DNA from 2 places in the Mesorhizobium sp. P2_D6 genome. Region 2 is predicted to be linked to the other one. Evidence: riboswitches for the same ligand, from Rfam matches in the RefSeq annotation. Region 2 holds a riboswitch; the other holds the start of a gene.
The links. A riboswitch is a leader RNA that binds a small molecule or an ion and turns the genes downstream of it on or off. The one in region 2 is predicted to bind thiamine pyrophosphate.
Positions count from the first base shown of each region.

Region 1: it holds a riboswitch for thiamine pyrophosphate, as region 2 does, so the genes downstream of both, AC1D1L_RS20410 (YkoF family thiamine/hydroxymethylpyrimidine-binding protein) here and thiC (phosphomethylpyrimidine synthase ThiC) in region 2, are expected to answer to the same signal.

Region 1 covers NZ_JBFUEG010000009.1:133,259-140,303, forward strand. Annotated here, with positions in the region: gene AC1D1L_RS20390 (LexA family transcriptional regulator) at 1-478, shown strand, start outside; gene AC1D1L_RS20395 (ABC transporter substrate-binding protein) at 636-1,643, opposite strand; gene AC1D1L_RS20400 (ABC transporter ATP-binding protein) at 1,640-2,428, opposite strand; gene AC1D1L_RS20405 (ABC transporter permease) at 2,425-3,261, opposite strand; gene AC1D1L_RS20410 (YkoF family thiamine/hydroxymethylpyrimidine-binding protein) at 3,518-4,126, opposite strand; TPP riboswitch at 4,117-4,229, opposite strand; gene AC1D1L_RS20415 (hypothetical protein) at 4,424-4,789, shown strand; gene AC1D1L_RS20420 (DUF2934 domain-containing protein) at 4,919-5,158, opposite strand; gene AC1D1L_RS20425 (hypothetical protein) at 5,252-5,455, opposite strand; gene AC1D1L_RS20430 (DUF1236 domain-containing protein) at 5,546-5,875, opposite strand; gene AC1D1L_RS20435 (DUF982 domain-containing protein) at 6,088-6,396, shown strand; gene AC1D1L_RS20440 (hypothetical protein) at 6,412-6,711, opposite strand; gene AC1D1L_RS20445 (hypothetical protein) at 6,869-7,045, shown strand, end outside.
Region 2 covers NZ_JBFUEG010000014.1:33,566-40,610, reverse strand. Annotated here, with positions in the region: gene queC (7-cyano-7-deazaguanine synthase QueC) at 1-71, shown strand, start outside; gene queD (6-carboxytetrahydropterin synthase QueD) at 71-427, shown strand; gene queE (7-carboxy-7-deazaguanine synthase QueE) at 424-1,161, shown strand; gene AC1D1L_RS24820 (hypothetical protein) at 1,176-1,412, shown strand; TPP riboswitch at 1,441-1,557, shown strand; gene thiC (phosphomethylpyrimidine synthase ThiC) at 1,661-3,496, shown strand; gene thiO (glycine oxidase ThiO) at 3,493-4,494, shown strand; gene thiS (sulfur carrier protein ThiS) at 4,463-4,660, shown strand; gene AC1D1L_RS24800 (thiazole synthase) at 4,662-5,435, shown strand; gene AC1D1L_RS24795 (thiamine phosphate synthase) at 5,432-6,037, shown strand; gene AC1D1L_RS24790 (hydroxymethylpyrimidine/phosphomethylpyrimidine kinase) at 6,028-6,798, shown strand.

The DNA of each region.
Region 1 (7,045 bases), on a different contig from region 2:
CTGGCTGTTGTTCAACGGTGAGGGCGGCAGCCTTGCGAGCGGCCATTTCGGCTTTGACGAGGCGGGCCGGCAGATCCCGATGCCGTCGCTGGCCACGGTCGACGTGCCCATCGTCTCGTGGATCAGCGCCGGCGAACTCGGCAGCCAAGACATGGTGGTCAATCTCAGCGATTATCCGACCATTCCCACCACCGATCTCGAGCAGGGCCAGTGGATTGCGCTGCGCGTCGACGGCCCGTCGATGAACAAGATCTCGCCGCCGGATTCGATCATCTTCGTCAACCTGCGCGACAAGCGGCTGGTGACCAATGGCTGCTACGTCATTTCCGACGAAACCGGCCAGGCCACCTACAAGCGCTATCGCCCCAACGAGAACCCGCCCTTCCAGCCGGCCTCCTACATGGACATCCCGCCACCGGCACTGGAAGGCGCCATCACCATCATCGGCCGGGTGAAGCGCTCAATGATCGATATGTGAGCGCCAATCTCCCCCCTCGAGGGGGAGATGTCGCCGAAGGCGACAGAGGGGGTCGCCGCGCGTGAAGCGCCGACTCTCCATCTGCAGGGTAAGTCGAGCACAGTCGGACCGACCCCCTCTGGCCGCTTCGCGGCCATCTCCCCCTCGAGGGGGGAGATTACGCTCCCAAAAACTCGTTCGTAAAATAGGGTCCAAAATCCGGCCTTTCCTTCAGCACCTTGCCATCACCATCGAGCAATATTCCGGCACTGAAGAGGTAGCCGCCCATCGCCTCGACCTTGGCCTTGTCGATGGTGCCGATGACGCCGTCCTGGCTGCGCAAAAAGTGCCCGTCGACCAGCATCTTCAGCGAGGCGTGGATCAGCGCCGGGTCGGTCAGCGCGTCCTTGTTGGACGCGATCAGCAGGTCGCCGGCTTCTTGCGGATGATCGACGGCGAATTGGTAGCCGCGCCGCGTTGCCTCGACGAAGGCGGAAGCCGTTTTCGGGTTTGCCTGGAGATAGGCATCGCTGGAGGCGATGACGGTAGTGTGCTCGTCGGGCACACCATAATCGGCATAGCGGAAGCCGCGTTGCCTGATGCCCTTCAGCTCGGCATCGACGCCTTCCCAGGTCGAGACTTCCAGCGTGAAGTCGACCGAGCCGTTGGCCAGCGCCTCATAGGCCGAGGTGCCGAGCGTCACCGTCTCGAAACTGCCCTTGCCGCCATCGTGGCGGATGATGGTCGAGATCAGCGTGTTTTCCCAGGCGCTGCCGAAGCCGCCATAGGTCAGGCCGTCGAGATTCTTCGGGCTCTTGATCTCGCTGCGATCCGCGTTGAAGACCAGCCGGCCGGTCTCCTGCTGCACCACGGCGTAGACCGCCTTGAGGTCGGCGCCGGCGGCGCGCTGGGTGAACAGGCCGACGCCGGCAATGCCGAAATCGGCGATGCGGTTGGCGACCAGCGTGCCGGCGCCGGTATCGCCATAAGGCAGGATGTCGACGGTGAGCCCGGCCTCGTCGTAAAAACCTTTGTCGCGGGCCACGAACAGGCCGATGTGGTTGGTGTTGACGGTCCAATCAAGCGCGACGGTGATTTTTTGCGCGGCAGCATGAGCGCGCGAGGCCAGCGGCAGTCCGGCAGCCAGCGTTAAAAGCAGCGCTTGCCGGCGGGTGAATTCGGTCATGATAAACTCCTTTGAACGGTCTGCGGGAACGAGGCTCGGTCCGCTCCGGTATCGAGCAGCGTGTCGAGGATTTCGGCTTCGAGTACAGCGGCCTGGCGCGCGGCGTCGCTGCCGGTGGTGCGCGGGCGCGGCAGCGGCACGGTAATCACGCTGATGATGCGAGCGGGCCGTGACGACAGGAGATAAATGCGGTCCGACAGGTACACCGCTTCACGCACGTCATGGGTGATCAGCAGCGCCGTCCAGCGATGACGCTGCCACATGCCTTCCAGCCAGCGCTGCATGGCCGCGCGTGTCAGCGCATCCAGCGCGCCGAAGGGCTCGTCGAGCAGCAGCATGTCGCGTTGCTGCACCATTGTGCGCAAAAGCGCAGCGCGCTGACGCATGCCGCCGGAGAGTTCCGCCGGCCAGGCGCGCTCGAAACCGGCAAGGCCGAATTCGGCGAACAGCGGCGCGACTTGCTCCCGCGCCGTCCGTCGCGGCATGCCCTGCACTTCGAGCCCCAGCGTCACATTGTCGATGACGCGCCGCCACGGCATCAGCGCGTCACGCTGCGGCATGAAGGCGAAATGGCGACCATGGTCATCGAGTGGCGCACCGTCGAAACGCATGTCGCCCTCGCCTTTCAGCGCACCGGTGAGCAGTTGGAACAGCGTCGACTTGCCGGCGCCGGAGGGGCCGAGGATGGACACGAACTCGCCGGCCGCGACATGAAGCGAAATGCCCGCGAGCACCTCCAGCGCGCCGAAGCTTTTGCTGATATCGCGGAGTTCGAGCCGTGTCATTGGGAGCTCTCTCCCGAAGGCTTGCCGCCGCGGCTCTCGCTCCCCGCATTTTCCCAGGGCATGGCGAGGCGCTGGATGAGCACCGCAAGGCCGAACAAAGCAAGCGTGAGCGCCGCGCTGACGGCGACCGCTGCGAGCACCAGATCGGGGCGGAAATTGTTCTTGGCGTTGAGCATATAGATGCCCAATCCCTTCGCCGCCCCCGCATATTCGGCGAAGATCGCGCCGACCACGGCGTAAGTAATCGAGATCCTCAAACCGGCGAAGAAATAGGGCAGCGCCGAAGGCAACCGCGCCAGCCAGAAGATGCGCCAGCGCCCTGCCCCCATGGCGGCGAGCATCTGGGCAATCTCCTTGCTCGTTGCAGCGTAGCCTTCGACCAACGCCACCATCATCGGAAAGAAGGTGACGAGTGCGACGAGCAGGATTTTCGGCATCAGCCCGAAGCCGAACCACAGCACGATGAGCGGCGCGATGGCGACCAGCGGCAAGGTCTGGCTGACGATCAGCAGGGGGAAGAGCGCGCGGCGGAGCGGGGTCAAAAAATCGACCAGCGCCGAAAGCACGAAAGCAGCCACCAACGAGCAGGCAAAGCCGGCAAGCGTGGCGCGGATGGTGGGAAGCGTATTGTCGGCAAGAGCAGCGCGATTCTCCCAGGCTTGCAGCAACACGCGCGACGGCGCCGGCAGTATGGTGGGCGCTGCGCCACCATAGCGGGCGTAGAGCTCCCAGGCCGCGAGGAGCAGGGTGAAAGAGATGGCTGCGGGGATGGCCTTGGCGATGGCGGCGGCTGATCTCCCCCCTTGAGGGGGAGATGTCGCCGAAGGCGACAGAGGGGGTCGCCGGCCATAGAGCGCCCACGCCTTGCCGATGCGAAAAGAGCGTCGGCGCTCCACGCGCTGGAACCCCCTCTGGCCTGCCGGCCATCTCCCCCTCAAGGGGGGAGATTCACTTGCATCGCGGTCTTCGCCAATCGCCAATGGCTCCCCTCCTCTTTGTACTGAGGGGTCGGAGGCATCTCCCCCACGCGATGGGTTGAACGAAACAGCCACGGCAAATATCCTTGATGAACGACGCCTGAGCCGCGGCTCAGGCGGCGCTCGGGCTGTTCGCCGAAATCGTGATGTCGAGGGTGACGTGGCCGGCGCCCGGGCCGAACCGGCAGAAGGCCTCAGTCAGCGTGGCAAACACCGCGCCGGCATCGCCACGCAGTTTGGTGCAGAAGTTCTTCGAGCGTTCAAAGACGCCGGACTGCTTCAGGAAATCGATGCAGCCATAGATCTCGTCCATATGGTCGCCCGTGCCCATCACATAGAGCGAGAACTGCGCCGCCACCGGCTGGTCGGTCGATGGCGTGGCCTGGACGGCGCGGATCGCGGCGACCTTGCGCTCGTCCTGCGCAATGGCGGGTCCGCCGATCTCGTCGGAGCGGCAGATCGGATCGTCGGGCTCACCTGGACAGCCGCGCGAAACCGCAGCCGAAAGCACGCAGTGCTTGCCGCTTTTGGCGGCCGCCACGAACAGGTCGCGCATGGCTGGAAACAACACCTCGGGCGGCCCGACCAGAAGCGTCGAGATGTCGTCGGTTTCGATCCTCAGCCGGTCACGCCAGGGATCGAGCGCGCCAAGCGCGCCAAGGATGACGCCGACGAAATCGTCGGTCATGGGATAAAGGGAAATCTGTGCACCGGAAAACATCGCCCGCCTCGCTCCGCTGGTATTATCCAGATCAGCTTTAGAGTCCGAAGGCTTGCCGCCCTCATCTCAGCCCCGACCGTACGGAGCACCCCTGTGGATGGGCGGGTTAAAGCACTGTTCGAGGCATTGGGGAAGAGTATTTTTTCGACTGTCATCGCGAAGTGTGTTGGGCCAGGTTTCTTGGCTTCAGGAAAATCCGCATCATTTCGAAAGTTGAATTCGTTCAAATTGTACGCGTCATCCTTGACGAAATGTCGTACATAAAGTACGATATTTCCTTTCAACAAGGGGAGTTCCGTGAGCACAGCGAACCATGGCGCCTTCGCCGACCTCTCCCGCCCGCTGTTGTCACTGCCGCTGCTGCCGCCCCTGTCGTTCGACCAGCGCGAACGCGTTGCCGGAGCATGGCGAATGGCCAGCCAGGACATCGCCGACGATATTCGTTTCATCCGCCAATATTTGAAAGTGATTGCCGAGAAGGACGAGAGGCTGTCGACCGGCACGCTCGTTCACAGCCGCGCCTATGTCGAAGCCTGCGCCGGCTGGCTGCCGCAGACGGTGGCGCGCTATCTGCGCCACCTGCGCCAGATCACCGAATGCGAACTGGTCATGACAGCTGCCGGTATCCGCTTTGCCCTGTCGAGTTACGCCTGGGAGTCATAGGGTATCACGCGGTCTTCATACACAATGAATTGCGCTCCCCGTGGAGGCGCAATTCGTCAGGTTAAGAGACCCTGGCGGGCCGAACGGCGACGTCCAGAACGGGGCCGCCCAGGCGAATTCTGCCCTTGCCTATTTCGACTTGGCCTTGCCGGACTTTGCGGCCGCCGGCTTTGCAGCCTTGGGCTTGGCGTCGGCCTTGACGGGCTTCGCAGCAGCCTTCTTCGCCGTCTTCTTCGGTTTGGCGGCCGAACCATCTATTTCGGCCGTGGCCTGTTCCCAGTGCTCCTGATGCGCGCCTTCCGGGCGGCCGGCCTGTTCCCAAATCTCATGTGCGCGCTGGCGAATGCGGTCCTGTTTGTCGTCCGTCACTTAAGCCTCCGTGGTTGGGTCCGATGGTTAGGTCCAGATTCCACGAAAACATTAGCCGAAATTTGAGCCGGCGTCTTGAGTGACGAGCTGCTTTCAACGCGGATCGGAAACGACCGCAACGCCGAGCAGCGCCGCTTTCTTGGTGATCAGCCCGGCGAGGTCGGCATCCGACCGATCCGTGCCGGTGCGCTCCCGCAAGAGCGCAATCGCTTCCTTCATCGACAACAGCGCGGTGCTGCGCTCAGCCAACAGCTTGTCGCAACACGCCGCCACGTTGGTCTCGACATGCGGCAACATGAGCAATGCTCCTTTCATCATTCGGCCCTGCCGCCCTTGTTGGGATGAACGACAGGGCCGTATTGGTGGTTCGGTCAGTTGTGGCCAGCGTTATTCGACCACCTCAACGATCCTGCGCGTGCTGGGATCGACCAACACTGTATGGTTGTCGACCACAGCGTATCTGTACTGAACGTCAGGAACCTCCTGCAGCTCGACAGTGTCGGGCAAGGCGGAGCCGACATTCAATTCGACGCCGAGAAGACTGACCGAGGCCAGCGGATGTTTTTTTACGTATTGGTGCACGACCGTGCGCTGTTCGGGGGTGATGATCACCTGCTGCTGCGCCGGCTGCGTCACAATGACCTCGTCGGCCGCGGCAACACCGAGACCTGCGATCATGGCGAGCCCGGCGACTACTGGAATAAGGACGGTTTTCATCTTCGTCTCCTGTCGTTGTTTGCGAGCTCCACCGCGTTCCCGCACGAGGCGAAAACAGCACAAATCGCGATGGCGGGCTCCGGGAGGCAAACGCCTCTCGTACGGTCTTGTTCCGTAAGTGGAGACTAATTGATCGGCCCGACCAGCCATTATTGCCGGAACCGCACCGGCATGATTCGCATTGAAGGACGATCCCTCAGGAGACTTTCAAAATGGACGATATGCGGCTGCAAAGTCCCGTGGCAATTGCCGTCGGCGCCGGCTTCCGACGCGACATCACCACGCTAGCCGAGATGCAGAATTTTCTTCGGGAATGGCCGCACGCCAGGCGCGGCAAGATTTACGAAACGGCGCTGAGGGCCTGCGAAATGGCCAGGGCTGGACACGTGACCAAGGACCAGGCGCGGCGGGCTTTCGCAGCCTTTACCGAGGCGGCCGGCATTGCCTGGACCGGCATTGATCCGGTGACGGCGCTGCGCCTGGCCAAGGCTGGACCTGGCCGGCCCCGGTCCACACTGTAGAGACCTCAAGCGAGATCATTGCTTCGGTGGCTGCACAGGCACCTCGCCGGGCTTGATCACCGGTGTTTTGCCCTGGTCCGGCGGCGGCTGCGTCATGCCCTGGTCACCGCTGGGCGGCGGCTGCAGCACGCCGCCGCAAGAACCAAGATCGGCGGTCGAATTGCCATTGCCGTCATCGGCGGGAGGCGGCTGCTGGCCGCCATCCTGGGGCTGCGCCTGGCAAGGCGCGGGAGGAGCACCCTCGTCGCTGTCTTGCGCGGCGGCAGGGCCGGCAAGTGCCAGCAGTGCGCACGGCAAGAAAACAAAGATTTTCATTGTCCGGTCTCCGTCTGGAATCGTCTTCCTTTTGGCAAATGCAGCCCAGCGGCAATGGTTCCCCGTGGTTCCCAAGCAAGGTGGACCGGTTTCGGGAACCTGCGTGCCGGCGGCGAGTTCCACCTTCTCGATGCAGGCACCGACCAGGGAGAAAATTATGGACCCGCGTAGAAAACCAAACGACGAAGTGGAAGCCCCGACGCCGCGCCAGCAAGACTGGGATGCGTTGCGTGGCGCAAGGATCCTTCCCGACGGGGCAGATGAAGAAAGCCTGCCGGACACCACCGGTGTCGAGAAGGAAGGCGGCCTGCCTGCGGAAGATGACGACAACCCC
Region 2 (7,045 bases):
GCATCACCGACCCGACAGATTATGAGGACGCAGACTTCTGGCTCCACGCTATCCAGACAAGGAGCGCGTGATGTTCCGCATTACCAAAGAGTTCCACTTCTCGGCCTCGCATCAGCTCACCTCCTTGCCACCAGATCATCAGTGCGCACGTCTGCACGGCCACAACTACATCGTCGTAGTGGAGCTTTCAGGTGGCGAACTGGACGAACACGGCTTTGTGCGCGACTACCAAGATCTGGCGGCGTTCAAGCACTACATCGATGGGACGTTCGACCATCGGCATCTTAACGACGTGCTGGGGCATGACCATGCCACAGCGGAATGTCTGGCCAGGCACTTCTACGACTGGTGCAAGGTGCGGCTACCCGAAACCTCCGCCGTGCGGGTGAGCGAGACGCCGAAAACCTGGGCGGAATACCGACCATGACTTGCGCGTTGCATCCCGGAATCCGGGTGAGCGAGATTTTTGGGCCGACCATTCAGGGCGAAGGCGTGCTGATCGGCTTGCCGACGGTGTTCGTAAGAACCGGGGGGTGCGATTATCGCTGTTCCTGGTGCGACAGCCTGCATGCGGTGGACCGTCGCTTCCGCCATGATTGGGAGATGATGTCTCCCGACGCGGTTTGGCAAAAGGTCATTGCGCTTTCCGGCGGTCAGCCCGTGATGGTATCGCTGTCGGGCGGCAATCCGGCCATCCAGCCGCTTAGCCAGTTGATCGACCGCGGGCATGGTGAGGGCTACCGTTTTGCATTGGAAACCCAAGGCTCGGTGTCTAAGCAATGGTTCGCGGATCTCGACGTGCTGGTACTAAGCCCCAAGCCGCCCTCAAGCGAAATGACGACAGATTGGGCCGCGTTCGACGCCTGCTTAGAGGCGGCGCAGTATAAGCCGCAGATGGCGCTCAAGCTCGTTGTCTTCGACGATGATGACTATGCCTATGCCAAAGACGCCGCGGCGCGCTACCCGCAATTACCCGTCTATCTGCAGCCCGGCAATCACACGCCGCCGCGTCCCGGCGACGAAGACGCGTTCATCGACATGGCCGGTGTGATGAGGCGCATGGAATGGCTGGTTGAAAAGGTGACCCGTGACAGGTGGTTCGAGGCGCGTGTACTGCCGCAGCTTCATGTTCTGCTCTGGGGAAACAAACGGGGCGTCTAGCCGAAGGGGAAGGATTGCCGACGACGCGCAAGACAGACATCTATAGCAATCTCACCCAACTGGGCGGCAGCAGCGTCGTTCCGGAAAGCCCCGAAAACACCGTGCTGGAAAAGGGACCGAATCCGCATGAGGGCTCGCCTTATTGGGGGCGCTTCACCGCTCGTCTGGGCGTGACTTGCTCTCGATACTACCATGCTTTTCCGCTGGATTTGATTGGTCGCCGATCATCGCCGCGGGCCGAATGCACTTGACAAAACAGCGCCGGCCCGTTCAATTCGACGCATTCACCAGGGGAGTCCCGGCAAGGGGCTGAGATACTGCTGGCTTTCGCGGCGCAGTGACCCGTTGAACCTGATCCAGTTCATACTGGCGTAGGGACGGTGTAAGCGCTTGGCGGGAGTTTACGCCCGAGGTCCTGTTGCGGCAGGTCGACCAAAGCGTCTTTTCATCCTTCCGGCACAGAACTGGGTCTCCAATGCATGAGCAAAGGAGCCTCAAGATGAATGCCCTCACCCCAGCCGTCTCGACGGGACCGCTACCTGCCTCACGGAAAATCCACAAGTCCGGCGTCCTCTATCCGCACATCAAAGTGCCGATGCGCGAAATCTCCGTCCATCCGACGGCGGGCGAACCGCCCGTCATCGTCTACGATCCATCAGGCCCCTATACCGACCCGACAGTCGAAACCAGCATCGAAAAAGGCCTCGCCCGGCTTCGCCATGAATGGATTACGGCGCGTGGCGATGTCGAAGCCTATGACGGCCGCCATGTCCGGCCGGAAGACAATGGATTCGCCGCAGGCGAGCGCCTGACGCCGGAATTTCCCATTCGCAACCGGCCGCTCAAGGCCAAGCAGGGCAAGGCGGTGACCCAGCTTGCCTATGCGCGCGCCGGCATCATCACGCCCGAAATGGAGTTCGTCGCCATCCGCGAGAACCTCGGCCGCGAGATCCTGCGTGGCAAACTTGAGCGCGACGGCGAGGCCTTAGGCGCCGAGATCCCCGACTTCGTCACGCCGGAATTCGTGCGCGACGAGGTGGCGCGCGGGCGGGCGATCATTCCCGCCAACATCAACCACCCAGAGAGCGAACCGATGGTCATCGGCCGCAATTTCCTGGTGAAGATCAACGCCAATATCGGAAACTCGGCGGTCACCTCCTCGATGGCCGAGGAAGTGGAAAAAATGGTCTGGGCGATCCGCTGGGGAGCCGACACAGTGATGGACCTGTCGACCGGCCGCAACATCCACAACATCCGCGACTGGATCGTGCGCAATGCACCGGTGCCGATCGGCACGGTGCCGCTTTATCAGGCGCTCGAAAAGGTCAACGGCATTGCCGAGGATCTGAGCTGGGAGGTCTACCGAGACACGCTGATCGAACAGGCCGAACAGGGCGTCGATTATTTCACCATCCATGCCGGCGTGCGGCTGCACTACATCCCGCTGACCGTTGACCGGGTCACGGGCATCGTCTCGCGCGGCGGCTCGATCATGGCCAAATGGTGCCTGCACCATCACCGGGAAAGCTTCCTTTACGAGCATTTCGCCGAAATCTGCGACATCTGCCGCGCCTATGACGTGTCCTTTTCGCTCGGCGACGGCCTTCGCCCGGGCTCCATCGCCGATGCCAACGACGCGGCGCAATTCGCCGAGTTGGAGACGCTCGGCGAGCTGACGCAGATTGCCTGGGCCAAGGATTGCCAGGTGATGATCGAGGGGCCCGGCCACGTGCCAATGCACAAGATCAAGCAGAACATGGAGAAGCAGCTCGCTGTCTGCGGCGAGGCCCCGTTCTATACGCTAGGACCGCTGACGACCGACATCGCGCCGGGCTATGACCACATCACCTCAGGTATCGGCGCCGCCATGATCGGCTGGTTCGGCACCGCCATGCTCTGCTACGTCACGCCCAAGGAGCATCTCGGCCTTCCCGATCGCAACGACGTCAAGATTGGCGTGATCACCTACAAGATAGCCGCTCATGCCGCCGACCTGGCTAAGGGGCATCCGGCGGCGAAAGTCAGGGATGATGCCCTTTCCCGCGCGCGCTTCGAATTCCGCTGGGAGGACCAATTCAACCTGTCGCTCGATCCCGAAACCGCGCGATCCTTCCACGACCAGACCTTGCCCAAGGAGGCGCACAAGCTGGCACATTTCTGCTCGATGTGCGGGCCGAAATTCTGCTCCATGCGCATTTCCCACGACATCCGCGCCGAGGCACAGAAGGAAGGCATGGCGGCGATGGCGGCGAAATACCGCGAGGGCGGCGATCTCTACGTGCCGGCGGACGAGACCGGCACACCGCTGGTGCCGGAGGCGCATGAGCGGTCATGAGGGTGCTGGTCAAAGGGGCCGGCGTCGCCGGCCTCACCGTCGCCTTCGAACTCGCCACGCGCGGCGCGGCGGTGACAGTTGCTGAGACAAGACATGGCCTCGGCGGCGATGCGTCGTGGTTCGCCGGCGGCATGCTGGCGCCATGGTGCGAGCGCGAAAGCGCCGAGCAACCGGTGCTGGATCTCGGACGCGATGCCGCCGACTGGTGGGAGGCGGCAACGCCCGGGCAGGTGACGCGGGCCGGAACACTGGTCGTGGCCGCGCCGCGCGATGCGGGCGAACTCGACCGGTTCGCCAGCCGCACGTCGGGTCATCGGCGCGTCGATGAGGATGAAATCGCGTTGCTCGAGCCTGACCTCGCCGGCCGCTTCCGCCGCGGACTGCTCTTCTCCGACGAAGCCCATCTCGACCCGCGCCAGGCGATGGCGGCACTTCATGACAGGCTGGCGGCGATGGGAGTCGAATTCCACTTCTGCGCCGATGCCCCGGCTGTTTCCGGGTTCGGTCGTCAAATCGACTGCACGGGAATGTCCGCCGTCGATGGAAGGCTGCGTGGCGTTCGTGGCGAGATGCTGATCCTGCGTACGCCTGATGTCTCGCTGTCGCGCCCGGTCCGCCTGCTTCATCCGCGCTTTCCGCTCTATATGGTGCCACGCACCGACCACCGTTTCATGATCGGCGCGACGATGATCGAGAGCCAGTCCACTGGACCTGTCACGGCTCGTTCAATGATGGAGCTTTTGGGGGCCGCCTATGCCCTCCATCCGGCATTCGGCGAAGCTGACATCATTGAGACCGGCGTCGGCATTCGCCCGGCCTTTCCAGACAACCTGCCGCGTGTCGAGGCATGTGGAAGCACCGTCGCGATCAACGGGCTTTATCGCCATGGCTTTCTTCTCGCGCCCGCCATGGCGCGCCAGGCGGCCGACCTGGTTTTCAATCATGACGGAACTAAGGAGCTAGCTCATGAAACTGTTGGTCAACGGCGAAGCGCATGAGGTTGCCGCCAACACCCTGGCCGAGCTGCTTGCCGCGCTCGACTATGAGGGCGATTGGCTGGCGACCGCCGTCAACAGCGACCTCGTGCACAAAGCCAACCGGGCGGAATTCCGGTTGAGCGACGGCGATCGGATCGAAATCCTTTCGCCGATGCAGGGAGGCTAGCATGTTCGAGCTTCTCGGGACGACGCTTCCTTCCCGCCTGCTTCTCGGCACCGCGCAATATCCTTCGCCGGCCATCCTTGCCGATGCGGTCAAGGCATCGGGCACGTCGGTGGTGACCGTCTCGCTGCGCCGTGAGACGGCAGGCGGTCGGGCCGGCGAGAAATTCTGGTCGTTGATCCGCTCGCTGGGCGTCAGAATCCTGCCCAATACTGCTGGCTGTCATTCCGTCAAGGAAGCGGTGACCACTGCGAAAATGGCGCGCGACGTCTTCGGCACGAGCTGGATCAAGCTCGAAGTGATCGGCAACCACGACACGCTGCAACCGGACGTGTTCGGCCTGGTCGAAGCCGCCCGCATCCTGTGCGAGGACGGTTTTGATGTATTCCCCTATACCACCGATGACCTTGTCGTCGCCGAGCGGCTGCTGGAGGGGGGCTGCAAGGTCTTGATGCCGTGGTGCGCACCAATCGGTTCCGCCCTCGGGCCGGTCAACGTGATGACACTGCGTTCGATGCGCGGCCATCTCCCTGGCGTCCCGCTGATCGTGGATGCGGGGCTCGGACGGCCGTCGCACGCGGCCACCGTCATGGAACTCGGCTTTGACGCCGTGCTCCTGAATACGGCGGTCGCCAAGGCGGCCGATCCGGTCGGCATGGCCCGTGCGTTCGGCAAGGCGGTCGCCGCCGGTCGCGAAGCCTTCATTTCGGGAATGCTTGAACCGCGTGACGTCGCCGTGCCATCGACACCGACATTCGGCAGGGCAGTTTTTTCATGAAGCTCGATCCCTTCTATCTGATCGTCGAAAGTGCAGCCTGGATCGATCGGCTGGTGCCGCTCGGCGTCAAGCTGGTGCAGCTTCGCATCAAGACCATGGGCGAAGCCGGATTGCGCGCTGAGATCCGCACAGCGAAGGCCTTGTGCGCTCGATACGGGTGCCAGCTCATCATCAATGATTACTGGCAACTGGCCATCGAGGAAGGCTGCGACTTCGTTCATCTCGGTCAGGAGGATATGCAAACCGCCGACCGTTCGCGGATTCGGGTAGCCGGCGTGAGGCTCGGACTGAGCACGCATGATGGTGTCGAACTGGACACGGCGATGGCCGCCGAGCCTGACTATATCGCGCTTGGGCCCATCTACCCGACCATCCTGAAGAAGATGAAATGGGCGCCGCAGGGGCTCGAACGGATCAGAGAGTGGAAGCATCGGGTAGCGCCAATCCCATTGGTCGCGATTGGCGGTCTCAACCCTGACAGGCTCGACGGAGTTTTCGCGGCTGACGCCGACAGCGCGGCGGTGGTCACCGACATCACGCTGAATGCCGATCCCGAAGGGCGCACACGAGAATGGATCGAAAAGACGGAGCGATGGCGCTGAGGCGAGAACCCCATGTGCTTGTCGTTGGCGGGTCGGACTCCAGCGGTGGAGCTGGAATTGCCCGCGATATAGAAACGGTTTCCGCCTTCGGGCTGCGCAGTTGTCTTGCCATCACCGCCGTGACAGTCCAGACGCACTCGGCTGTCGAGCACGTCAAGCTTGTGCCGTCGGAGCTTGTCGCCGCTCAGATGCGCGCCGCGTTCGCTGCCAACGCTGTCGCGGCCGTCAAGATAGGCATGATTGGGACATCGGCGGCTGTTGAGGCAGTCGGCGCTGTTTTGGTCAACTGCCAAGTGCCTGTGGTACTCGACCCGGTCCTGGCCTCTACCTCGGGACGCAATCTGCTGGCGGACGATGCCATTAATATGCTGCGCCACGATCTGATGCCGATCTGCCGGCTTGTAACGCCTAACCTGGTCGAGCTGGCTGCGTTTACCGGCTCGTCACCGGCCGCGGACGAAGAAGGGGCTTGTCGTCAGGCTGAAGAGCTATCGAGGACGGTGAGGACCGCCGTACTCGTCAAGGGCGGCCATGCACAAGGAACCCGTTGCGTCGACGTGCTTTTGCAGCCGAACCAACCTGCAGTTCGGTTCGAGGCGCCCCGCTTGCCGCGTGGGATGCGCGGAACGGGTTGCATGATGGCCAGCGCAGTCGCCGCCTCGCTTGCTCTTGGAGCGTCGCTGGAAGCGAGCGTGCGCCAAGCCAAGCAACATGTTTTCGATGCGCTTGCCGGATCGAAGGACATCGGGCCGATAAGCTGATCGGGCCGAACGTATCCAACGCTCCGATCAAGTCTGGCAGGCGATCGTGGGTCTACTTCTAGGACATGAAGGCCCTATCCGAGGGGTGAAAATGCGGCATACACGGTCGCTTTCGCCCATGAACAACACGCCGCTTTGAGAAGGAGCCGCATGCCTCTGTGCCAACAGGTTGATGGGTCATCCGAAACCCGCACCTAGTCGTCGCTAGCGACCGCATGCCGCTTGGCACGTTGTTGGGTGAGCGAAC